3 regions of the Janthinobacterium paucivorans genome follow, and region 2 is predicted to be linked to each of the others. Evidence: predicted binding sites of a transcription regulator. Region 2 holds the regulator's gene; each other region holds the start of a gene.

Region 1 (8,253 bases), on a different contig from region 2:
GCCGCGTCGCACGGCCGGAAATCATACCGTAAAATGCTAAAAAGCCATGTTCTTGCGCGTAACGGTAATACTTTCCCCTATCCTCGCTCCCCGTGAACCTATTTTTTGCGCTAGCTGGCGCTGCTCGATGAAACGCCGTCAGCCGCGCGCAATCAAGTGGCATTGAACGCGTAGCGGTTCTTGCCGCTTTTCTCGGCCTGGTACAGCGATGCATCGGCGCGCCGGTAGCTGCGCGACAAATCGGCTTCCTTGTTCAGTTCGGCTATACCTATGCTGACGGACACCTTGCGCTTCGGCGCGAAAGCCGCCTCGACACTGTCGACCAGCTGCGCGGCAAAGGTACAAGCCGCATTCGCATCGCCCTGGTAAATGATGGCAAATTCCTCACCGCCCAGGCGGCCGCAGAGGTGCCCGCCCGACAGCCCTGCGATGATGTCCGCGACCTGTTTCAGCACCTCGTGGCCGTGTACGTCGTTGATTTGCTGGAAGTCGCCTATGTCATCATCAAGAAATAAGCGGGCGTGTGCGTCGTCGGTTGCGGGATGCGGGCGCTTTTTGTAAACATGCGCCAGTTGTTGAGCCCGGTTAATCCATCCTTGTAGGCCATCGTTGCCAGTGCGCGCTGGGAGCGGTAGTTATGGATGCGCAAGACGAGAAAATAGATATTCAGCGCCAAGCCGATCATCACGCTGATAGTGACGGCCAGCAAGGGCCAATGCTGGTCCACGCGCCCGTCATGGACGGGAAACTGCCCTATCCCCAGGATGGCCTACACGTACAGCGATACGCCCAGGTAATACGCGATGCCGCTGAAGATGGGGGCCGTCGTCAGCGTGATCATCACGCCTAGCGGCAACACCCAGAAAGCGGGTTCTTCCGTTCCCAGCATGAGCACGCGAAAACCGAAGCTGATGAACAGCACGCTGATGGTGCCGCTGGCGATGATGGCTTGCAGCGACCTGGCATACAGGGCCAGCACCAGTCCCACCAGCATGCCTGCCAGGGACATCGCCGCATGCGCATGATCGAGTGAAGCGCGCGACAGGGTCAGGCTGAACGTGACCAGCCAGCAAGACAGGCCAAACGTCAGTATAACTATCGAAATGAAATGCAGTTCCTTGAAAAAGCGCTGCTGTTGCTCCGGCTCTCCTGAAAAGAAGAGGTAATACAGGGCAGGAGACAGGCTGCGTGTAGTGAACATCGCATTTTTCTAGGCAGACAATAAGCCTTGCGGCGGGGATGCCCGCCGGCACCGGCGGGCCGCGTGACGCTCCTATAAAAGTAGTTGCGCTCAAGAACTAGTTTACTGGTTTCTGGGGGGATGGTGATACGGGAGAGTAAAACGATGGGGACTGTCCTGCTGCCGCGGCATTGTGAAGGAAGGGCGTTTATTGCTCGATCAACACAGCTATACCGAGGCCATGCTGTAAACCGTCTGGCGCAGCAGGACAAATCAGGATATCGCCGCCAGCATCGTCGGCGTCTTGACGCGGTGCTGCTGTTCCTGTCCGGTCCTGCCGTGCTGTCCACCAACAACCTCGACGAACGCGCCGTCCTCATGCCCTAGGTGAAGTAGAAAACCTGCGGCTCGTTCCGCACTTTGCTGGTCGCCCAAAACTTCTGCATCATTTGCTCCTGCCTCGACACGCTACGCAAACAGGCCCATGGCATGCTCGCCGTCCTGCAACGGGCCTTCGCTGGAAACTCGATTCAGCTAGCCCTCGGCTGAACAGTTACTAGTTTTTAATATTTTTTTGGAAAATATTTCGAACTCATCGAGAGGAAATAAGAATAACCGCAAAAAATGCGAAAATGCTGTATATTTGTACAGTAATTATTAAAAAGTATGGCGTTTTTATTTCATTATTTTTGCTTTTATTGTCATGCCGCAAGAAGTACTAAATAGCAAAAATTAGTGCAGATGTCTGCATGCGACCGCAATAAGCATCCTACGCTCACTGGTGAAGATCGCCAGTTGCTGTGATAACCACGGGTGAAAACGAGCCACTGGCGAAGGTCTCCAGTTATAATTACGAGCATGAAGAAAAACACAGCACCCAAATGCGTTCAGGCACACTTCTCAGGACACGAGACGTTTCCGCTTCGTCAAATGTGGCTCAAAAAAGTCTTTGACCAAGCGAAGTCTCAGGGCATCATCCTGAAATCGACCTTCACCGACGACAATGCAATCGCCGAATTCGGCGTTGGCAAGAATATGGTCGCTGCGATACGGCATTGGGCGTTGGCGTGCAATGTGATGACGGAGGAAGGTGCTCCGAGCGGAGCCTACAAAGTCACCGATGCCGCCAACGCAGTTTTGAAGGACGGCGGCTTGGACCCCTATTCGGAAAATCCCACCACTGCTTGGTATGCGCATTGGTGGCTCGCAGGAAAAGGCAATCGGGCGACCACATGGAAATGGCTCTTCAACCATGTCACCATCCCGTCATTCTCGCGCGAGGACCTTGAAGCCCCATTGGCCGAATACGCACGAAGCTTGGACCCCAATCGCAAGCTGTCTCCCGCAACTTTGTCGCGAGATATCGAAACGTGCCTTCGCGGCTATGCTCCACGGTTCACAGGCGGCTCACCCGAGGACTATGCCGAGCCAATGCTTGGCGAGTTGGGATTGATTTTTGAAGAGCGCAAAGGCTACTTCGCCTTCCGCCGCGGCCCTAAGGCCACGTTGCATGATGGAATGTTCGCCTACGCGCTTTTGGATTTTTGGGAGACGGCCGCGCCGGGACTCAGCTCTCTCCCTTTCGAAGCCATCGCGTTTGGCGAAGGATCGCCGGGACGGGTATTCAAGCTCGACGAGGATTCGATCGCCGAGCGCCTTCTTGCGCTTGAGGACCTCACACTCGGAGCGCTTTCTTGGACCGACACAGCAGGCCTGAGGCAAGTTCATCGCAACATCAACAAGGCTGAAAACCTCAGCGAACGCATGATCGAGCTGGCCTATGTCTAACACGCAAACTATCAAACTCTCGGACATCGTCCACGTCTCACGTCACTATCAGCGCTCAATACGCATCGATATCGATCATGGCCGCCCCGACGCTTTGAACGGCTATATCTGCCATGGAACGGCTACCTCCGTTTTAAGCAGCATGACCAAGCAACTGTTGGAGAGTAATCAGCGGGCATTTAGTTGGACCGGCCCCTTCGGCGGCGGCAAATCGTCGCTGGCTGTTGCATTCGCGAGCGCCCTGGGGGCGGACAAGAATCTGCGCGCGAAAGCCCGAGAGGTCCTGAGGCTGGAAGATGTGCCTTCATTTGATCAGGCTCTGCCCTATCGCAAGGGTTGGTTGACCGTCCCGATCGTCGGCAAACGAGCGAGTGTCGTATCCGAGCTCGCCAAAGGTCTTCGCCAAGCGCAGGGGTTTAGCCATGATGGACGCAAGACTAACCCTTCGGCCCTCATCGCGGACATTTGCGAAGCCGCCGAGTCTAAGAAGAACGACGGCGTCCTGATCATCATTGATGAGATGGGCAAGTTTCTCGAAGCTTCCGCGCTGGGCGTGGGCGACGACGTCTATTTCTTCCAAGAGCTCGCGGAAGCGGCGGCGCGGACCGCTGGCAAGGTTGTCGTCATTGGCATCCTTCACCAATCGTTCAGTCAATATGCGGCTCGGCTTGGCATCGGGACGCGCGACGACTGGGTCAAAGTTCAAGGTCGATACTCCGACATACCTTTGGTCGCTGCAAGCGACGAGGTTGTGGAGTTGATCGGCCGCGCCATCCACGTTGATGCAACGCCAGACTGGATGATGCCAGCATCCATTGAGATCGCGGACTCCATCCGCGCACGGCGCCCCGCTGTTGGCGAGAGCTTCTCCAAAAGCTTATATGCCTGCTGGCCATTGCATCCGGCCATGGCGGCTCTGTTAGGTCCAATCTCAAAACGCCAATTTGGGCAAAACGAACGAAGCACATTTGGCTTCTTGGCTTCGGTCGAGCCATCCGGATTCCGCTCCTACCTAGAGTCCACGCCACAACTGCAATCGTCCTGCTACCGCCCCAACGATTATTGGGACTACCTGCGCTCCAACTTAGAGCCGGCGATCCTGTCGTCGCCGGATGGACACCGTTGGGCTCAGGCCGTCGAGGCCGTCGAGCGCGCCGAAGCAAAAACCACTGATGCATTGCATGTCGAGCTCATCAAGAACATTGCTGTGATCGATCTCTTCCGCAATGGATCGGGGCTTGCGGCGGAGGCGACCGTTCTCAAATCGCTTTGCTATGGCCACACGCTTGAGCAAGTCGAAGCCGCTCTGGAGCAGCTTTCCAACTGGAGAGTGATCCTATTCAAAAAACACATTGGAGCCTGGTCGGTTTTCGAAGGCAGCGACTTCGACATTGACAACGCCATTTCGCAAGCCCGAGCAGGGATGTCTGGCGTCGATTTCTCCTTGATCGAAAGCTTAACGAATCTTTATCCGGTCATCGCAAAGCGTCACTATCACGAAACTGGCACGATGCGATGGATGAACATGGCGCTGTGCCGTTTGGACGACGTCCAACGCATCGCCACGAAGTTCAAACCCCACAATGGCGACTTCGGCCTATTTCTCCTGGCGCTACCAGGCTCAAACACCAACAGCAAAGCCGCGCTGCAAAAGTGCCACGAACACTCAAGAGTGGAGCCTTGGCCGGTGGTCATTGGCATTCCGCGCAACCACGCCAAAATCGAGGATCTCGGCTCCGAGCTTCTCGCGCTTCAAATTGTCCAGTCGCGCCATGAGCTCAACGGCGATCCGGTCGCGCGCCGCGAAGTGCAAGCGAGAATCTCGTCGGTGCGCGCCAATCTTGAAGAGCAACTTCGTGAAGCTGTGATCAACGCGCGATGGATCGCTGGCGAAGACGAGTTCGAAACAAACGGGCGTCTATCCCCTGTCACATCCAATTTGGCCGATGCGGTCTACCCTTCCGCCCCGGAACTGTGGAGCGAGCTTTTGAACCGCGACAGCCCTTCGAGCAACAGCGTCAAGGCTCGCCGCGACCTGCTCTATTGCATGCTCGACCATGAAGGAGAAGAGAATCTCGGCGTATCGAGCTTCCCTGCCGAGCGCGGCCTCTATGAGACATTGCTCCGAGCAACGGGCCTGCACCGACAGGATAGCAATGGCGCATGGCGATTCTCGCCGCCTGACGACCAACACGCCCCGACCTTTTCCAATCTTTGGAAAGGGACGCGCGAGCTCTTCACTGATGCGAACACGAGGGTGAAGATTTCTGACCTTTACGACCTATGGGCCAAGCCGCCGTATGGCGTCCGCAAAGGCATCATGCCCGTGCTGTTCACTGCGTTTTTGCTTGCCCACAAAGGCAACCTCGCGTTGTATAAGGAAGGCATGTTTATTCCGCGCGTCACCGATGCGGACATTGACGAATACCTTCAAGACTCTTCGCGTTTTTCCATGCGTTGGATTTTGATCGACCAAGAGAAGGCCAGTATTCTTGCTGGGATCTCCAACATTCTTGCCGAAGTTGGCGCGTCCGCGAACACTCGTGATCCTTTGGAAGCGGCGCGTGGCCTCGTCGCTCTTGTCTTTGGTTTGCCGGCATGGAGTCAACGCACCCATACCATCAGCGATATCGCTCGGGCTGTGCGCGACACACTGCTAAAAGCCAGCGATCCTCACAAAGTTCTGTTCATTGATCTGGCAGCGCTTCTTGAGAAGAATAGCGATCGATCCTATGTCGATGCGCTCCGGAGTCCTATTACTGAGATCGCACACGCTTATGACAATTTGCTTGCACGCATTGAGTCCTCAATGCTCGAGGCTCTTGATGCGCCTGTCGATAAATTAGACAGGCTGCGCGCGCGAGCGGAAGTTTTGAACGGCGTGACAGGAGACCTGCGTCAAGACGCTTTTGCCGCCCGACTTGCTAAACATGATGGAAGCAAGGAGAGCATCGAGGGCATTTTGAGCCTGGCCGCCAACAAACCTCCGCGTGATTGGAACGATCGTGATATCGATCACGCTCTTTTAGATATCGCCCAAGCCGCGCTTCGATTCAGACAAGCAGAAGCCTTTGCATCTGTTAAAGGTCGCCAGCCGACTACCGAAGCCTTCGCCGTGGTTATTGGTGCCGGCGCTCAAACGCGCACTGTGTCGCGCTCTTTCTCTATTCCCGATCGACATCGCGATGCGGTTGAATCGATGGCTGAAAAACTAGCGACCACTCTTCAGGCAGGCGGACATAGCACAGAGATTTTGCTCGCCGCGTTGGCGAAAGCTGGAATGCGCCTTACTCTCGAAGACGACGCAAATATGGAGAATTCTCATGGCTGAAAAGCATGTTCTCGGAATATCCGGCGGCAAGGATAGCGCCGCCCTCGCTGTTTTCGTTCGTCAGCACCATCCGGAGCTCGACGTTGAATACTTTTTCACCGACACTGGCAAAGAACTCCCCGAGGTCTATGAATTCTTAGGCCGCCTCGAAGGTTTCCTCGGCAAGCCAATCGCCAGGCTAAACCCGCGCCGCGATTTCGATTTTTGGCTGCGGGAATACAAGCATTTCCTTCCCTCTGCTCAAACACGCTGGTGCACCAGGCAGTTGAAGCTTGCGCCGTTCGAACAATGGATTAGGCCAATGCTGGCCGCAGGCGACACGGTCACAAGTTACGTAGCCATCCGCGCCGACGAGGAATATCGCGAAGGCTATACGTCAAAGCATGAGAACTTGAAAGTTCGTCTTCCTTTTCGCGAGGGCGGAATCGACAAGAAGGGTGTGATGGATATTTTGGAATCGTCCGGCGTCGGCATCCCAAAATATTATGATTGGCGTTCGCGTAGCGGATGTACCTTCTGTTTTTTCCAGCAAAAAATCGAGTGGGTGCGGCTCAAAGAACGTCACCCTGACGCATTCGAGGAGGCCAAACAATATGAGAAGAACGCATTGGAGCACGGCTCGCCATTCACGTGGACCCAAGGCGAGCCGCTGGACGAGCTCGAAAAGCCCGCGCGCGTGATCCAAATCGTCACCGACTTCGAGCGCCGTAAGCAAAGAGATCTCGCGAATCGCCCGATCAATCCTCTACGTCCTGTCGAAACGCTTGAGGACATCGATGACATCTATGGGGAGGATGAAGGCAACGGCGCTTGCGTGGTTTGCCACAAATAAAGCTATCGAAGCCAGGCGTCGAGCTTGTCGAAGACCCGTTGGCACAGGTGCTCAGAGCGTTTCGCGATGAACGCCGCGTCCCAATGAAGACCACACTGTCCTCTGAATGCGAGCGGCGCCAGATGCGAGAGATAGTTCGAAGAAGCGACTAGCGTCGAAAGCGCCGGAGGTACGCTGCCGATGCCTAAGGATACGGCAAGAGCTGCTCCTGTTGGCCCCTTAGCTGTAGACGCGGGCGTGGTGAGATTCCAATAGTAGAAGACCTTGTCCGGCCACTCGGAATAGATCGACGAGTTCACTGGGCGGGAAAGCAGCGTCAAATTACCTAGTTTATCGACGATCGAATAATTGCCCGGATAGACAGTGGCGTCAAAGTGTGCTGCGAACTTAATCGACGACGGCTGATCTTGAGTAGCAACGTGCTCGATGACTTCGTATTGGCTCGAATGCCACACGCGGCAATTTAACAGATCCGCCGAGCTCGCCATGCCGTTTGTAAAAAAACCCTCGTTGTCGGTCGTGAGATCCGGAGCCGCGTCATGTGCCGAAGCCAACAGCGCGAACCGGCAAACTGCCTTTCTGGAATACCAAGCATTTTCTTTAGCCAGATCCACCCAAATCTGGCGGGCGACAACAGGATCAGCCGCGTCGTAGATCTTCTGGCTTTCCAGCGCTTTTCTGAATGCCGTCTTCACGAATGTTGTAGTCTGATTCGCCGCGCCATTGGCAAAGGAGATGTTCCCGGCTTCGGATTGGAATAAGGTTCTATAGTCGGAGTCAGGGAACCTGCCCAATTGAGCGCCCATGAAGAGAGTGAAGAAAGCTACAGTAGCCTCACACACTGACACAAATTCTGCCGCCGCCGCTGTTTTGGCCGCCGCATTCGATTGAGCGCGGAGCAACTTTGAGTAAAAGACGCTCAATACGACATGTGCGAATTGATGACCGGCGTCTTTAAGGTAGAACACGCAAAACGCGGCGCGGTCCGCCTGTTGAGGCGTCAAGCCCATCGTCTGCAACTGAGTGCAGAGGCCGAAGCTATTTGCGTTTTTCGGAGATTTTCGCGGCTTGATAAAACTCAGAAAATATTCAGCCTGGTCAGCAATGCAAGTGACGAAATCG
Region 2 (8,253 bases):
CTTACGCGTTTTCGACGATGATGCCTTCGATAATATTGGACACATCTTCGCAACGGTCAGTCACGGTTTCCAGAATTTCGTAGATCGCTTTCAGCTTGATCAAGTTGCGCACGTCCGGCTCGTCGCGGAACAACTTGGACATGGCAGCGCGCATCACGTGGTCGGCGTCCGATTCCAGACGGTCGATCTCTTCGCAGATGGCGACGATCTTGCGCGAGTTGTCCATGTTGTGCAGCATGGCGACGGCATCGCGCACTTTTTCGGTACAGGCCAAGACCAGTTCGGCCAGGCGCTTGGCTTCCGGCGTGACAGCTTTCAAGTCGTACAGCGAGACGGTTTGCGCCGCGTCTTCCAGCAGGTCGAGGATGTCGTCCTGGCGCGTGATCAGTTGATGGATGTCGTCACGGTCGATCGGCGTGATGAAGGTTTTGTGCAGCATTTCCACGGTGGCGTAAGTGACTTTGTCGGCCTGTTTCTCGATGCTTTCGATCGCATGCACGCGGTTTTCCAGGTCGTCGAAATTGGTCATCAGGCCGAGCATTTCTTTGGCGCCCTTGACGCACAGTTCCGCGTGCTGGTTAAACAATTCAAAAAACTTGCCCTCAGTGGGCATCAAGCGTCCAAACATGTGATTCTCCGTTAAGCATTAAATCGTGATATTTACTACAGAAAGCCGCCCCGCAAGAGGGGGCAGCGATGGGGTGCCAGTGCTGCGGGGTCTTAGTCGCCTTGGTAAAGCGCCAGGCCACCGCTGTAATTGCCAAATTTGGTGTACTGCCCCATGAAGGTGAGACGAATGCTGCCGATTGGACCGTTACGTTGTTTACCGATGATGATTTCGGCTGTACCCTTGTCTGGCGAGTCGGGGTTATACACCTCGTCACGGTAAATGAACAGGATTACGTCGGCGTCCTGCTCAATAGCGCCCGATTCGCGCAAGTCCGACATCACAGGACGCTTGTTCGGGCGTTGCTCCAGCGAGCGGTTCAACTGCGACAGGGCAATCACCGGGCAACCGAGTTCTTTCGCCAGGCCTTTCAAGCCGCGTGAAATCTCGGAAATCTCCGAGGCGCGGTTATCGCCCGGCGTATTGGCCGACATCAGCTGCAAGTAATCGACGATGATCAAACCGAGCTTGCCGCATTGACGCGACAAACGGCGCGAACGGGCGCGCAGTTCGATGGAATTCAAGGCCGGCGTTTCATCGATGTACAACTGGGCGTCGTTCATCTTTTGAATCGCATTCGTCAGACGCGGCCAGTCTTCGTCATTCAGGCGGCCCGTGCGCAGACGATGCTGGTCCAGCTGCCCGACGGAGCCTAGCATACGCATGGCAAGCTGGGCGCCGCCCATCTCCATCGAGAACACGGCCACGGGCAAGCCGCTGTCAATGGCAACGTTTTCGCCGATATTGACGGAAAACGCCGTTTTACCCATCGATGGACGGCCCGCCACGATGACCAGGTCGCCCGGCTGCAGACCTGATGTCATGCGGTCGAGGTCGATGAAACCGGTGGGCACGCCCGTGATTTCACTCTGGTTGTCGCGGCTATAGAGCTCGTCGATACGCTCGACCACCTGCGTCAGCAGGGGCTGGATAGCGGTCCAGCCCTGGGCGCCGCGCGCGCCCTCTTCGGCGATGGCGAAAATCTTCGACTCGGCCTCGTCAAGCATCTGCTTGACTTCCTTGCCTTGCGGGCTGAAGGCCGTGCCGGAAATATCGTCGGCGACGGTGATAAGTTTGCGCAGCACGCCGCGGTCGCGCACGATCTCGGCGTAACGCCGGATGTTCGCGGCCGATGGCGTATTTTGCGCCATGGCGTTCAGATACGCGAGTCCGCCCACATCATCGGCCTTGCCGAGCTGGGTCAGGGTTTCAAAAACAGTAATGACATCGGCTGGCTTGGAAGCGTTAATCATCTTGACGATTTGCTCGAAGATGATGCGATGGTCATAGCGATAGAAATCCTCCGCATGCATGAAGTCGGCGATGCGGTCATACGCTGCATTATCGCGCAGCAGACCACCGATAACGGATTGTTCTGCTTCGATCGAATGCGGCGGAATACGGAGGGAATCCAGTTGCGGATCAGAGGGGACGTTCATGGCGCGAATTATACCCGCTTCGGCGTGCTGGCAAAAATAAAGGGCTGAAATTGAGCGAAAAAAAGGCCATAAAAAAGCCGGGCGAACCCGGCTTTTCATAGAGCGTCACACTTGCGGGCCAGGCCCGCAAACGATTACGCGTTTGCGTCTGGAACGACAGCGATAACGACTTCGACGACGACGTCGGTGTGCAGAGCAACCGAAACGTTGTGCTCGCCAACGGTCTTCAGCGGGCCGGTAGGCATGCGGATTTGTGCTTTTTCAACAGCAAAACCTTGCTTGGTCAGCGCTTCAGCGATGTCGAAGTTGGTGACGGAACCGAACAGACGGCCATCGACGCCAGCTTTTTGAGCAACTTGAACGGTCAGGCCGCTCAGTTTTTCGCCCTGGGCTTGCGATGCGGCCAACTTGGCGGCAGCAGCTTTTTCCAGTTCGGCGCGCTTGACTTCGAATTCAGCCACAGCGGTTGCCGTAGCACGACGTGCCAGGCGTTGCGGGATCAGGAAGTTACGTGCGTAACCGTCTTTGACTTTGACGACTTCGCCGAGGTTACCGACGTTAACAACTTTTTCTAACAGAATGATTTGCATAGTTCTTCTCCAGGAATATCTGACCGATTAAGCGTGGTGCAGATCGGTGTATGGCAGCAGCGCGAGGAAGCGAGCGCGCTTGATTGCGGTGTCAACTTGGCGCTGGTAGTGCGCTTTGGTACCGGTCAGGCGTGCTGGCATGATCTTGCCGTTTTCTTGGACGAAGTCTTTCAGCGTGTCGACGTCTTTGTAGTCGACTTGCTCAACGTGAGCTGCGGTGAAGCGGCAGAACTTCTTGCGTTTGAACAACGGATTTTGCTGTTTGCGTTTTTCTTTAAGCTTGAGCTTATTTTTGTCGAACTTTTTACCGAATGCCATGTCAGGCTCCTGTATCTAAAATGCGCTAGTCGGGGTGACTGCACTAAAATCAATGATGTGAAACACCAAACTCTTGCTGTTGCGGCTTTTTCTGGCCAGGAAACCCGTGAACTGATACACCCCGCCCAAGCTTGCCTGACTGAACCGGCCTGAGATTTCACCAGCGGCTAGCGCGGCAATATCAAACTCGGTCAAACGGGCAATTCCTGCTTCCATCTGCTGCGAAGAGTGTTGCAATACTGCATTCACAATCGGCAACCCTGCCGGGGTATAGCGCAATATTTCGCGCTCGGCAATGATGGCAGTGACTTGTAGCTGGTTCAGCGCACGATCCTGGTCAACAATTAGGCTGCTGCTGCTGGAGCGGCTGCTGGTGCTTCGGTGCGGTGGCTTTTGGCCGCGTCTTCGCGTTGTACCGATTTCATCATCGGCGAAGGAGCTGTTTCAGCTTTCTTCATTTTAACGGTCAGGTGACGCAACACGGCATCATTGAATTTGAATGCTGTTTCCAACTCGACCAGGGTCTCGTTGTCGCATTCGATGTTCAGGCAGATGTAGTGTGCTTTAGGCAGCTTTTGGATCGAGTAAGCCATTTGACGGCGGCCCCAATCTTCCACGCGGTGAACCGAACCGCCGCGGGTGGTTACGCTGGCTTTGTAGCGTTCGATCATCGCGGGCACTTGCTCGCTTTGGTCCGGATGGACGATAAAGACTATTTCATAATGACGCATGCAAACTCCTTCAGGTCGGATTGATAATCGCCCACCCCGGCGTCAAGACGGGTGTGGGAAGGTCAGCCGAAGATTATAACCGGCTTTTGCAAACGTTTCAATGATTGCTTCAACAAGCGGCCCATTCACGCGGCCAGCCAGCGGCTTTTTACCGTGCATTCCAGTATTTCACACGAAATTGGCGCAAATAAGGGAAATCCCCTTGCATAGTGGACGATACTGTACAAAAATACAGACTGTTCATATAGACAGCATTTTAGTATGCACCCACCGCTCATGATCAAGCTGACTGCACGACAAGAACAAATCCTGAACCTGATCAAGGATGCGATTGAAAATACGGGCTTCCCTCCTACCCGTGCCGAAATCGCCAATGAATTGGGTTTCAAATCGGCCAATGCGGCCGAAGAGCATTTGCAAGCCCTGGCCCGCAAGGGCGCGATCGAGATTTCGCCCGGCACCTCGCGCGGCATCCGCCTGATCGGTGCAGCGGCGAGTGCTGCCGCCGAGGCGCTGTCCTCGAAAGTGCAGGCAGCGCTACTGATGTCGCTGCCCCTGATCGGCCGCGTGGCGGCCGGCTCGCCCATCCTGGCGCAGGAAAACCTGGAAGCGAGCTACAACGTCGACCCGGCCCTGTTTTCAGCCAAGCCCGACTTTCTGCTGAAGGTGCGCGGCTGGTCCATGCGCGACGCCGGCATCATGGATGGCGATCTGCTGGCAGTGAAAAAAGTCGATAGCGCCAAGAACGGCCAGATCGTCGTCGCCCGCATCGGCGATGAAGTCACCGTCAAACGCTACAAGAAGACGGGCTCCGTCATCGAACTGCTGCCGGAAAATCCCGACTTCAAGGTCATCACTGTATCGCCGGAAGATGAGTTTGCGCTGGAAGGTTTGGCGGTAGGCTTGATGCGCAGCTGGCATTAAGCCACCGCATGTAAAAGTGCATGCCGGGGTCAGACCCGCCGGGTCTGACCCCAGTTTTTAGCTTGCGGCCCCTCTCATGCCGGACACGCAAGTTTCAATGTCCGACAAAACCGTGGCGAGCGGAAGGGGGAGGTGGCAAAGAAGCAGAACCGTACTCAGTACGGGGCGCCGAGCCGGTGAGCATCACAAGCCGCCTATACCGACCCGCAGCAGGTTTGGTTGGGCATCATTGCTCCAACGCGCTACGGAAATCCTCGAGCAAATCGGCCTCGTCCTCGATACCCACCGACACGCGGATCAGCGACTCGGCAATGCCCATGCTGGCGCGACGCTCGGCCCCCATCTCGTAAAAGATCGTATGGGCGACGGGAATGACCAGGGTGCGCGTGTCGCCCAGGTTGCTCGCTGGAATGGCCAGATTCAAACGATTGAGGAAATCGAAACAATCGATCCCGTCCTTCAATTCAAAACTGAACAGGGAACCATAGCTGCGGAATAGCTGCGTCGCCAGCGCGTGCTGCGGATGCGACGGCAAGCCTGGGTAATGCACTGCCGCCACGCGCGGATCGGCTTGCAACATGCCGGCCAGCGCGCGGGCGTTCGAGCAGGTGCGCTCCATGCGCAAGGCCATGGTTTCCGCGCCGACGGCAAGATGGTGCGCCGCTTCCGGTCCCAGCGATGCGCCGAAGTCGCGCAAGGCCTTGGCGCGGATTTGCGCAATGCCCCACTGCACCGGCGCCGCCTTTTTATAGTTCTCGAAGATGTTCGGATACTGCGTCCAGTCGAACACGCCCGTGTCCGTCAAGCTACCGCCCAGCGCATTGCCGTGGCCGCCAATGGATTTCGTGAGCGCATTGACCACCAGACCGGCACCCACCGCTTTCGGGCGGAACAGGTAGGGCGTCGTCATGGTGTTGTCGACGATGTACAAAATGCCACGCTCCTTGCACAGGGCGCCGATTTTCGCCAGGTCGGCAATCTGCGTGCGCGGATTGGCGATGGTTTCCACAAACACGATGCGCGTCGCCGGCGTGATGGCGGCCACCACGTTGGCCACATCGGTGGCGTCGACGAAGGACACGGCGATACCCTGCCCCGTCGCTGTTTGCCACAGGCTGTTGCTGTTGCCAAACAAGAAAGCCGATGAGACGACATGGTCGCCCGCGCGCAGCAAAGACTGCACCACGGCGCCGATGGCGCCCATGCCGGTGGCGAAGCACAGGGTCGCCACGCCGTCCTCCATCTTGTTGACCTTCTCTTCCAGCGCAGAAACCGTCGGGTTGCCCTGGCGACCGTAGCGGAAGCCCGGTTCCTTGCCCTGGAATACGGCAGCGAGCTGGCGCGCGTCGCCGTAGCCAAACGCCACGGAGGTGTGTATCGGCTTGTGCAGCGAGCCGTGCTCGATGCCCTTGCGGCGGTCGCTATGCAAGATGGTGGTGGTAAAGCCGTAGTTTTTTTTGGTGGTCATGGTGGATGCTGGAAACTATTAACCCTAAACAAAAGCTGGGGGCAGACCCTAATGCCGTTCAGTTAAGAGTTTTGGCCTGATTTATGAGCGCCAGTAAATTCGCTAAACCCAGAGGCAAAGAGCTGGGGTCGGACCCTCAGGGTCCGACCCCAGTCCTTGTTCTTGGGCTAAAAATAGCATCACTAACACTAACTTAACGGCATTAGGGTCAGACCCGACGGGTCTAACCCTAATGGCAAGGCGGCGATTACGCTTCTGTCGTTGCCAGGTTCAAGTTCAGCTGGGGACGGGGCGTATCTTCAGGCGCTGCTGCTTTCGGATGATGGCGCGCGTATTCCAGGCGGTCCAGGTATTCCTGCGACACATCGCCCGTCACATACACGCCATCGAAGCACGAAGCCTCGAAGTTCGTGAGCGCCGGATTGACGTCGGCAATGGCCTGCTTGAGCGCGCCGATATCCTGGTACACCAGGTAGTCGGCCGTGATTTCGCGGCAGACTTCTTCCGTCGTGCGGCCGTAGGCGATCAATTCGTCGCGCGTCGGCATGTCGATGCCGTACACGTTCGGGTAAAGCACCGGTGGCGCGGCCGAGGCGAAGATGACTTTTGTCGCCCCCGCTTCGCGCGCCATCTGCACGATTTCACGGCTGGTGGTACCACGCACGATGGAATCGTCGACCAGCAGCACTACTTTATCCTTGAATTCGGAAGGAATAGCGTTGAGCTTCTGGCGCACCGATTTCTTGCGCGCCGCCTGGCCCGGCATGATGAAGGTACGGCCGATGTAGCGGTTCTTGATGAAGCCTTCGCGATACTCGATGTTCAGCGCCAGGGCCAGCTGGATGGCGGCAGGACGCGAGGAATCGGGAATCGGCATGACCACATCGATATGCACGTCAGGCAGTTCGGCGCGGATCTTTTCAGCCAGGTACTCACCCATTTTCAGGCGCGTGGCGTACACCGAGGCGCCGTCGATGACGGAGTCGGGACGGGCCAGGTAGACGAATTCGAACACGCAAGGATTGAGGCTGGCATTGTCGGCGCACTGGGCGCTGTGCAATTTCTTGTCGGCATCGATGAAGACGGCTTCGCCGGGACCGATGTCGCGCACGAAACGGAAACCCATGCCTTCCAGCGCGACGGATTCGGAAGCGATCAGGTATTCAGGCCCCAGTTCCGTTTCATTGATGCCCAGGCACAAAGGACGGATGCCGTGCGGGTCACGGAAAGCCAGCAAGCCCACACCGGCAATTTGCGCCACGGCAGCGTAGCCACCCTTGACGCGACGGTTCAGCACGGTGACGGCCTTGAAGATGGCTTCCGGGTCCAGATTCAGACCCGTCGTCGCTTCCTGGATTTCATGCGCCAGCACATTGAGCAGCACTTCGGAATCGGAATCGGTATTGATGTGGCGGCGGTCGTTCTTGAACATTTCCTGTTTCAACTGTTCCCAGTTGGTCAGGTTGCCATTGTGCGCCAGGGTGATGCCGAATGGTGCATTGACATAAAACGGCTGTGCTTCCTCTTCGCTCGACGAACCGGCCGTCGGGTAGCGGCAATGGCCGATGCCCGTCGTGCCCTGCAGCGAACGCATGTTGCGCGTACGGAAGACGTCACGCACGAGGCCATTGGCTTTGTGCATGGAAAACATACTGCTGTGATTAGTCGCAATCCCTGCCGCATCCTGACCACGATGTTGCAAGAGCAACAATGCATCATAGAGCAATTGATTGACAGGTTGATGGGAAACGACGCCGACGATGCCACACATGGTGTGCTCCTAAACTGTGCTACTGATTTTAAAAAAAATTCAAAATTTCACATGCTGCGCGTAAGCGGCAGGCAGATAAGGCTTGATGGCACGCGCGCCCTGCTCGGCGAACGGGCTGAGCGACGCATTTTTCCAGAACGGCTGCTGCGGTATGGACGTCATGCCGCACAAGATGACGGCCGTCAGCACGATCATCAGGCCGCGCGCCACGCCGAACAGGCTGCCCAGCGTGCGGTCGGCCAGGCTCAAGCCCGTCACCTTGACCAGTGCGTCGACCGTCATGGACAGCAAGCCCATCAAAATGCGCACACCGATGAACAGCAGCACAAAGGCCAGCAACAAACG
Region 3 (8,253 bases), on a different contig from region 2:
ACCGGCCCTCGGCGACGTTCGTCTTTCCTCCCAGCCGCAAGGGACGCAAGGTGCTGGAATTCGGCGGTGCAACCGGGGCCATGGCAGGCGGGGAGGCGAGCATGACCAGCATGTCGCCCGGCCCCGATGACCGCCCCCGCGCCGGTCCGGCTACCCGGCTGCGGCCCCTGGGCATGGGGCGTTATATCTTGGGCGATGGCGTCGGGACACAGGACGTGATCGACATCGTCGAAGCAACGCCTGAGGTGCTGCGTCTGTCGCGGCGTTAAGCTTAGGCGCGCAGCGTGTACGCGAGCGCGCTGCGCTTGCCCACGCCGAGTTTCTCGTCAATCGCATGCAAGCGCTTGCGTCCGTTGGCCGGCGACTTGTCCAGTTCCCTGGCGATGCTTTATGCGGCAAGCCTCGGGCCGCCATACTCGCTACCAGCCGCTCGGCCGGGATCAAGCGCTGCATGGCAGCTCGCCTGTATTGTTCATGCCTGCAGGGATAACGAAAGTGCGGCAGCGTCTATAAAATATCCATAAAACTATCTGCAAATTACTTTTACCTGTTGCCGCTACGCGCCGATGGACGAAAGACAGGCGAACCTGTCTTTTCGATTGAGCGGGTGAGGCTTAGCCGATGGCTGCCATCGAGACCGGTTTCAGCTTGGCCGCCAGCGACTTTCCCTTCTTTGCGCGCTTGCCGAAATGCTCGGCCAGGGCGGTCGCACCAAGCGACGCATCCTGCGGTTTCGATGCCCGGCCGATGCCCGACACTACCACGCCGCGCTGGGTGATAGGCTGCACGGCCAACAGTTTGTCCTTGGCGTCCAAGTCGATCAACTTGACGCCGGTGCCGCCCTTGGTCAGGATTTTCATTTCATCGAGCCCGAACACCAGCAGGCGCGCGCCTTCCGTCAGACAGGCCAGGGCGCTGGCCGCTTCAGCGATGACTTTCGGCGCCAATGGCAGGTCACCCTCATCGAGGGTGATGAAGGCCTTGCCGGTTTTCAGGCGGCTGCTCATGTCGCCTGCCTTGGCGATGAAGCCATAGCCGGCGCTCGAGGCCAGCAGCAAATTAGTGGCGCCATTGCCCGCAAAGTAATGCAGGATGCGCACGGCATTGCCCGGCGTGCCGCCGCTCAGGTCGCACAGGGTCGTGATCGGCACACCATCGCCGCGCGCGTTGGGTAGCGCCGAGACGGGAACCGAGTAAATCTTGCCGTTGTTGCCAAAGCCCAGCAAGGTGTCGACCGTGCGGCATTCGAAGGCGCCATGCAGTGTGTCGCCCGCCTTGAAGGTGAACTGCGCCGCATCGTGGCCGATGCCGGTGCGTGCGCGCACCCAGCCTTTTTCCGAAATGATGACGGTGACCGGTTCATCGACTACTTTTTGTTCCGCTACTGCTTTTTGCGCTTCCTCGATCAGGGTACGGCGCGCGTCGCCGAACTGTTTGGCGTCCGCTTCGATTTCGCGGATGACGGCGCGTTTCATCGAGCCCGGGTTGTCGAGCAGGTCTTGCAAGGATTTTTCTTCCTTGCGCAGTTCGGCCAGCTCTTGCTGAATTTTGATCGTTTCCAGGCGCGCCAGTTGGCGCAAGCGGATTTCCAGGATGTCGTCGGCCTGGCGCTCGGACAGTTTGAAGGCGTCGATCAGGGCCGCTTTCGGTTCATCCGAATTGCGGATGATCTGGATCACCTTGTCGATATTGAGCAGGATCGCTTCGCGTCCTTCCAGGATATGGATGCGGTCCTTGACCTTGCCCAGTTTGTAGCCGGTGCGGCGCGTGACGGTTTCGAAGCGGAAATCGATCCACTCGCGCAGGATGTCGCCCAGGCCTTTCTGGCGCGGACGGCCATCGCCGCCTATCATCACCAGGTTGATCGAAGTCGACGATTCCAGCGAGGTGTGTGCCAGCAGCATCAGCATGAATTCTGTCTGGTCCTGGTTCTTCGACTTCGGCTCGAACACCAGGCGCACGGGGGCGGCGCGGCCCGATTCGTCGCGGATGGTGTCGAGCGAATTGAGGATCAGCGCCTTCAGGGCCACCTGGTCCGGCGACAGCGCCTTCTTGCCCAGCTTGATCTTTGGATTGGTCAGTTCTTCGATTTCTTCGAGCACCTTTTGCGACGAAGTACCGGGCGGCAGTTCCGTCACGACGGCTTGCCACTGGCCGCGCGCCAACTCTTCGATCTTCCAGCGCGCGCGTACTTTCATGCTGCCACGCCCGCTCGCATACATGTCGGCGATCTGCGAGGGCGGCGTGATGATTTGGCCGCCGCCGGGGAAGTCGGGGCCGGGAATGATGGCCATCAGCTCGGCGTGCGTCATCTTCGGATCGCGGATCATGGCGACGGCCGCTTTCGCCACTTCCGCCAGGTTGTGCGACGGGATTTCCGTGGCCAGGCCTACGGCGATGCCGGAGGCGCCGTTCAGCAGCACCATCGGCAGGCGCGCTGGCAGCAGCTTCGGTTCTTCCGTCGAGCCGTCGTAGTTGGGCTGGAAGTCCACCGTGCCCATGCCGATTTCATCCATCAGCAGTTTGGCGATCGGCGTCAAACGCGCTTCCGTGTAGCGCATCGCCGCCGCGCCATCGCCATCGCGCGAGCCGAAGTTGCCTTGGCCATCAATCAGCGGGTAGCGCAGCGAGAAATCCTGCGCCATGCGCACCAGCGCGTCATATACGGACTGGTCGCCGTGCGGATGCAATTTACCGAGCACGTCGCCGACCACGGCCGCCGATTTGCGCGGTTTGGCCGTGGAATTCAAGCCCAGCTCATTCATCGCATACAGGATGCGGCGCTGCACCGGTTTCTGGCCGTCGCACACGTCGGGCAGGGCGCGGCCCTTGACCACCGAGATGGCGTAATCGAGATAGGCGCGCTCGGCGAAGGTAGAGAGAGTCAGCGCTTCGCCGTCGAATACCGGTTCATCCGGCAGGGTCGGCTCTGGCTTGGTATCGTCAAATAAATTGGTTTGTGTGGACATGGCGCTTGTTTCGGTGTTAGGTTGTTGCGGTTAAATTTATTGAGCTGATTATGACAGCCCGGACGCTTGTGCGGACCTGCGCTGCCGCAGACACAGATGGCGCACGGTGAAATACAGGACGGACAGCGCCAGTACGACACTCAGCTTGACGATGGCCAGCTGCGGCGGACCATCGGGCTCACTGGCGAGCAGGAAGGTGGCGGCCGCGGGCGTGATCACCAGTGGCCAGGCGGCGGGTGCGTCTGCAGGCGCTCGCGCGCGGCGCGGCCCACCAGCACGCTGCCGTCAGCGTCGATGCTGACGCACGATGGCGTCAGGTGTTCGCCCAGCGCATTCGGGATGATGCTAGCCTTGCCGTCGCGCCAGATGGCGACCAGGCCGTTGGTGGTGCCCAGGTCGATACCGATGATCATCAGATATCGGCCTCCGCCTCATTGCCGTGTTCCTCGATCCAGGCACGGCGCCCAGCCGCTTCGCCTTTGCCCATCAACATATTGAAGCGGGCGGCGCAAGCCATATGATCGATTTCGCCCAGCGTCACGGGCAGCAAACGGCGCGTGTCCGGGTTCATCGTCGTTTCCCACAGCTGTTCTGCGTTCATTTCGCCCAGGCCCTTGAAGCGCGAGATCGACCAGGCGCCCTGCTTTACGCCTTCCTTGCGCAGCTTGTCCTCGATGGCGACCAGTTCGCCGTCGTCGAGCGCATAGATTTTCTGCATTGGCTTCTTGCCGCGCGCCGGTGCATCGACCCGGTACAGGGGCGGGCGGGCGATGCAGATATGGCCTTTGTTGATCAGGGCCGGGAAGTGCTTGAAGAACAGGGTCAGCAGCAGTACCTGGATGTGCGAGCCGTCCACGTCCGCATCCGAGAGGATGCAGATCTTGCCATAGCGCAGGCCGGACAGGTCGGGCGAGCTGCCCACGCTATGCGGATCGACGCCGATGGCGACTGCAATATCGTGGATCTCGTTATTGGCAAACAGGCGGTCGCGGTCTGTCTCCCACGAGTTCAAGACCTTGCCGCGCAGCGGCAGGATGGCCTGGAATTCCTTGTCGCGCCCCATCTTGGCCGAGCCGCCCGCCGAATCACCCTCGACGAGGAACAGTTCATTGCGCGTGATGTCCGACGATTCGCAGTCGGTCAGCTTGCCGGGAAGGACGGCGACGCCCGAGGATTTTTTCTTTTCTACCTTTTGCAGCGAACGCTGGCGCGACTGCGCCTGCTTGATCACGAGATCGGCCAGCTTCTTGCCGTAATCGACGTGCTGGTTCAGCCACAGTTCCAGCGGCGGCTTGGTGAAGGTCGAGACCAGGCGTACGGCGTCGCGCGAATTCAGGCGTTCCTTGATCTGGCCCTGGAATTGCGGGTCCAGCACCTTGGCCGACAGCACGAAGGAAGCGCGCGCAAACACGTCTTCCGGCAGCAGCTTCACGCCTTTTGGCAGCAGTGAGTGCATTTCGACGAAGTTTTTCACGGCGCCGAACAGGCCGTCGCGCAAGCCCGATTCGTGCGTGCCGCCATTCGAGGTGGGAATCAGGTTGACATACGATTCGCGCACGATGGCGCCTTCTTCTGTCCACGCCACGACCCAGGCCGCGCCTTCGCCTTCGGCAAAGCCTTCTGAATCCGGGCCTGCGTACTGCGCGCCTTCGAACAGGGGAATCAGGGTTTCGCCATTCGATACCTGCGCCAGCGATTCGGTCAGGTAGCCGCGCAAGCCTTCCGCGTAAAGCCAGGTTTGCGTATCGCCCGTCTTGGCGTTGGTGAGCGTGACGGTCACGCCGGGCAGCAGCACGGCTTTCGAACGCAGCAGGCGCTGCAGCTCGGTTTGCGAGATATTGGGGGAATCAAAATATTTCGCGTCGGGCCAGGCGGTGACGCGCGTGCCCGACTTCTTGCCGTCGCGCGGGGCGGGGCGGGAACTCAGGGGTTCGATCACGTCGCCATTCGCAAACACCATGTGATGCAGGCCGTTGCCGTCGCTTTCCTTGCGCCAGACGGTGATTTCCAGGCGCGTCGACAGCGCATTGGTAACGGACACGCCGACGCCGTGCAAGCCGCCCGAGAACGCATAGGCGCCGCCCGAACCCTTGTCGAACTTGCCGCCCGCGTGCAGCCGTGTAAACACGATTTCCACCGTCGGCACGCCTTCTTCCGGGTGGATGCCGACGGGAATGCCGCGGCCATTGTCTTCAACGGTGATGCTGCCATCCGTGTTTTGCGTCACGGCGATATGTGTGCAATGACCGCCCAGCGCCTCGTCGGAGGCATTGTCGATCACTTCCTGAATGATGTGCAGCGGATTCTCAGTGCGGGTGTACATCCCCGGGCGCTGCTTGACGGGTTCCAGTCCTTTCAGGACACGGATGGATGATTCGCTGTAGTCGGATGCTGGTTTTTTAGTGGCCATACGTGTTCAAGCTAAGTAAAGACAGTGGTTGGAACGCCAGGCCAGTGCACTGCGGGGCGCAATGACAGCGGCGATGATAACTGTATGAATATACAGTATATCCCGTCCAGCGTCACTGGCACAGGGCAGTGCGGCAGACATGGCGTCCTTGTGCGGACGCTCGCGCATTCTATCTTGTCCAGCGAGCAATAGCGCTACTCCAGGGCAACAAGAGTGCGCCGTACGCGTGGTTTGACGCCCATTGTGAAGGATTTTATGCGGCAAAGCCGTCGTTTTTACATCTTGTTTACAAGCACCTCTCCAGTCTTTACAAATTTTTTAGACCCTTTTGGCTAATCTGCACAGCATCAAAACAAACCTGAATGAGGGTGGGAATGGATATCGTGTATCTCGGCTTGATTGCCGTTTTTTTCGTCGTAGCGGCCGGCTTTGCCGTCGCCTGCGACAAATTAGGGAGCGTCAAATGAACGCGTTTTATGTGCTGGGCGCCGTGGTCTCGGCTGGCCTGTTGGTGTACCTGCTGGTGGCGCTGCTGAAGGCGGAGGAACTGTGATGACGACGCAATCGATATTGCTGCTGGTGGCCTTCCTGGTCGTATTGCTGGCCGCCGGCTATCCGCTCGGCTTGTACATGGCCAGGGTGGCCGGCGATGGCCCCGTGCGCGGCCTGGGCTGGTTGCAAAAGCTGGAAAACCTGCTGTACCGCTGGTCCGGCCTGCCCGCCGACAAGGGCATGGGCTGGAAAAGCTATGCCATCGCCCTGATCGTCTTCAACACCGTGGGCGCCGTCTTCGTCTACGGCCTGCAGCGCCTGCAGGGCTTCTTGCCCCTCAATCCACAGGGCCTGGGCGCCGTCAGCCCCGATTCCTCGTTCAATACCACCGTCAGCTTCGTCGCCAATACCAACTGGCAGGGCTACGGCGGCGAACAGACCATGAGCTACTTGACCCAGATGCTGGGCATGGCATGCCAGAACTTCTTTTCGGCAGCGACCGGCATCGCCGTGATCTTCGCGCTGGTGCGCGGCTTTGCCTCGCGCTCGGGTAAATCGATCGGTAATTTCTGGGTCGACCTGGTGCGCTCCACGCTGTACATCCTGCTGCCGCTGTCGCTGGCCCTGTCTGTCGTCTTCATGGGCGAAGGCATGATCCAGAATTTTTCCGCCTACAAGGAAGTGACCCTGCTCGACCAAGTGGCGTATGAAACGCCGAAAATGACTGCCGATGGCCAGCCGGTGCTGGACGCTGCCGGCAAACCCGTCATGGAAGCCCAAGTAGCGAGCACGCAGACGATCGCCATGGGCCCCGTCGCGTCGCAGGAATCGATCAAGTTGCTGGGCACGAATGGCGGTGGCTTCTTCAACGCCAATTCCTCGCATCCGTACGAGAATCCCACCGTGCTGTCGAACTTCCTGCAGATGCTGGCCATTTTCATCATTCCCGCCGGTCTGTGCTTTACATTCGGCAGCATGGTGGGTGACCTGCGGCAGGGCTGGGCCGTGCTGGCCGCGATGACCTTGATCTTCGTCGTCATGACGGCTGGCGTGATGAGCGCCGAGCAGCAAGCCAATCCCGCCTTGCAAGCGCTGGGCGTGGACCAGCAAGTGAGCAGCCTGCAATCGGGCGGCAATATGGAAGGCAAGGAAACGCGCTTCGGCATCAGCTCCTCGACCCTGTTCGCTGCGGTGACGACAGCGGCATCCTGCGGCGCCGTCAATTCCATGCACGACTCTTACATGCCGCTGGGCGGCATGGTGCCACTGCTGCTGATGCAATTTGGCGAAGTGATTTTCGGTGGCGTGGGCACGGGCCTGTACGGCATGCTGATGTTCGCCATCCTGGCCGTCTTCATCGCCGGTCTGATGATAGGGCGCACGCCTGAATACCTGGGCAAGAAAATCCAGGCCTATGAAATGAAGATGGTCTCGCTGGCCATTCTGATTACGCCAGCCCTGGTATTGACGGGTACGGCGATCGCCGTGATGGTCGAACCGGGCAAGATCGGCGTCGCCAATCCAGGCGCGCATGGCTTCTCGGAGATCCTGTACGCCTTCACCTCGGCGGCCAATAACAACGGCAGCGCGTTTGCCGGCCTGTCCGCCAACACACCGTTCTACAACGTGATGCTGGCCATTGCCATGTGGTTCGGCCGTTTCGGCGTGATCGTGCCCGTGCTGGCAGTGGCCGGTTCGCTGGCAGCCAAGCAGCGCTTGTCGGCCAACGCCGGCACCATGCCCACCCACGGCCCCATGTTCATCGGCTTGCTGATCGGCGTGGTCGTGCTCGTTGGCGTGCTCAATTACGTTCCCGCGCTGGCCCTCGGCCCGATCGTCGAACACCTGCAACTTTTCACACAATAAGAGGCTACCATGTCACGCACAAGCCTGACCTTGTTCGATTCCGCATTGATCGGCCCCGCCATCGTCGATGCGTTCAAAAAACTCGACCCCCGCACGCAGTGGCGCAGCCCCGTGATGTTTGTCGTCTACGTGGGCAGCATCATCACGACCCTGCTGGCTATCCAGGCCATCAACGGCCAGGGTGAAGCGCCGTTCGGCTTCATCGCCGCCGTTGCCGTGTGGCTGTGGTTTACGGTGCTGTTCGCAAACTTTGCCGAAGCGCTGGCCGAAGGGCGCAGCAAGGCCCAGGCGGCCTCCTTGCGCGCCCTGAAGCAGACGGTGATGGCAAAGAAAATGCAAACACCGAAGTACGGCACCTCCTGGCTGCCTACGCCGGCAACCGATCTGCGCAAGGGCATGACGGTGCTGGTCGAGGCGGGTGACGTGATTCCCGCCGACGGCGAAGTCACGGCCGGCGTGGCCTCGGTCGACGAGAGTGCCATCACGGGCGAATCGGCGCCCGTGATCCGCGAATCG

The links. Region 2 encodes LexA, which represses DNA repair genes until DNA is damaged. Its sites were predicted from a motif close to ACTGTATNNNNATACAGT; they were not measured.
Region 1: a site for LexA is predicted at 1,815-1,832, ahead of ACQ4V8_RS10550 (DUF4007 family protein). Genes of this name have one in related genera too.
Region 3: a site for LexA is predicted at 5,459-5,476, ahead of ACQ4V8_RS06510 (DNA topoisomerase IV subunit B). Genes of this name have one in related genera too.

The regions. Positions count from the first base shown of each region.
Region 1 covers NZ_JBNYXR010000007.1:35,322-43,574, reverse strand. Annotated here, with positions in the region: gene ACQ4V8_RS10565 (GGDEF domain-containing protein) at 153-572, opposite strand; gene ACQ4V8_RS10560 (hypothetical protein) at 494-727, opposite strand; gene ACQ4V8_RS10555 (hypothetical protein) at 770-1,201, opposite strand; gene ACQ4V8_RS10550 (DUF4007 family protein) at 2,039-2,968, shown strand; gene ACQ4V8_RS10545 (ATP-binding protein) at 2,961-6,299, shown strand; gene ACQ4V8_RS10540 (phosphoadenosine phosphosulfate reductase domain-containing protein) at 6,292-7,131, shown strand; gene ACQ4V8_RS10535 (GmrSD restriction endonuclease domain-containing protein) at 7,134-8,253, opposite strand, start outside.
Region 2 covers NZ_JBNYXR010000001.1:395,362-403,614, reverse strand. Annotated here, with positions in the region: gene ACQ4V8_RS01785 (DUF47 domain-containing protein) at 2-628, opposite strand; gene ACQ4V8_RS01780 (replicative DNA helicase) at 721-2,106, opposite strand; gene rplI (50S ribosomal protein L9) at 2,241-2,696, opposite strand; gene rpsR (30S ribosomal protein S18) at 2,724-3,014, opposite strand; gene priB (primosomal replication protein N) at 3,030-3,338, opposite strand; gene rpsF (30S ribosomal protein S6) at 3,359-3,745, opposite strand; gene lexA (transcriptional repressor LexA) at 4,022-4,669, shown strand; gene ACQ4V8_RS01750 (cystathionine gamma-synthase family protein) at 4,896-6,137, opposite strand; gene purF (amidophosphoribosyltransferase) at 6,385-7,908, opposite strand; gene ACQ4V8_RS01740 (CvpA family protein) at 7,948-8,253, opposite strand, start outside.
Region 3 covers NZ_JBNYXR010000004.1:84,097-92,349, reverse strand. Annotated here, with positions in the region: gene ACQ4V8_RS06530 (hypothetical protein) at 1-269, shown strand, start outside; gene parC (DNA topoisomerase IV subunit A) at 615-2,969, opposite strand; gene ACQ4V8_RS06520 (hypothetical protein) at 3,018-3,188, opposite strand; partial or broken gene ACQ4V8_RS06515 (Hsp70 family protein) at 3,203-3,382, opposite strand; gene ACQ4V8_RS06510 (DNA topoisomerase IV subunit B) at 3,382-5,379, opposite strand; gene kdpF (K(+)-transporting ATPase subunit F) at 5,843-5,932, shown strand; gene kdpA (potassium-transporting ATPase subunit KdpA) at 5,932-7,737, shown strand; gene kdpB (potassium-transporting ATPase subunit KdpB) at 7,747-8,253, shown strand, end outside.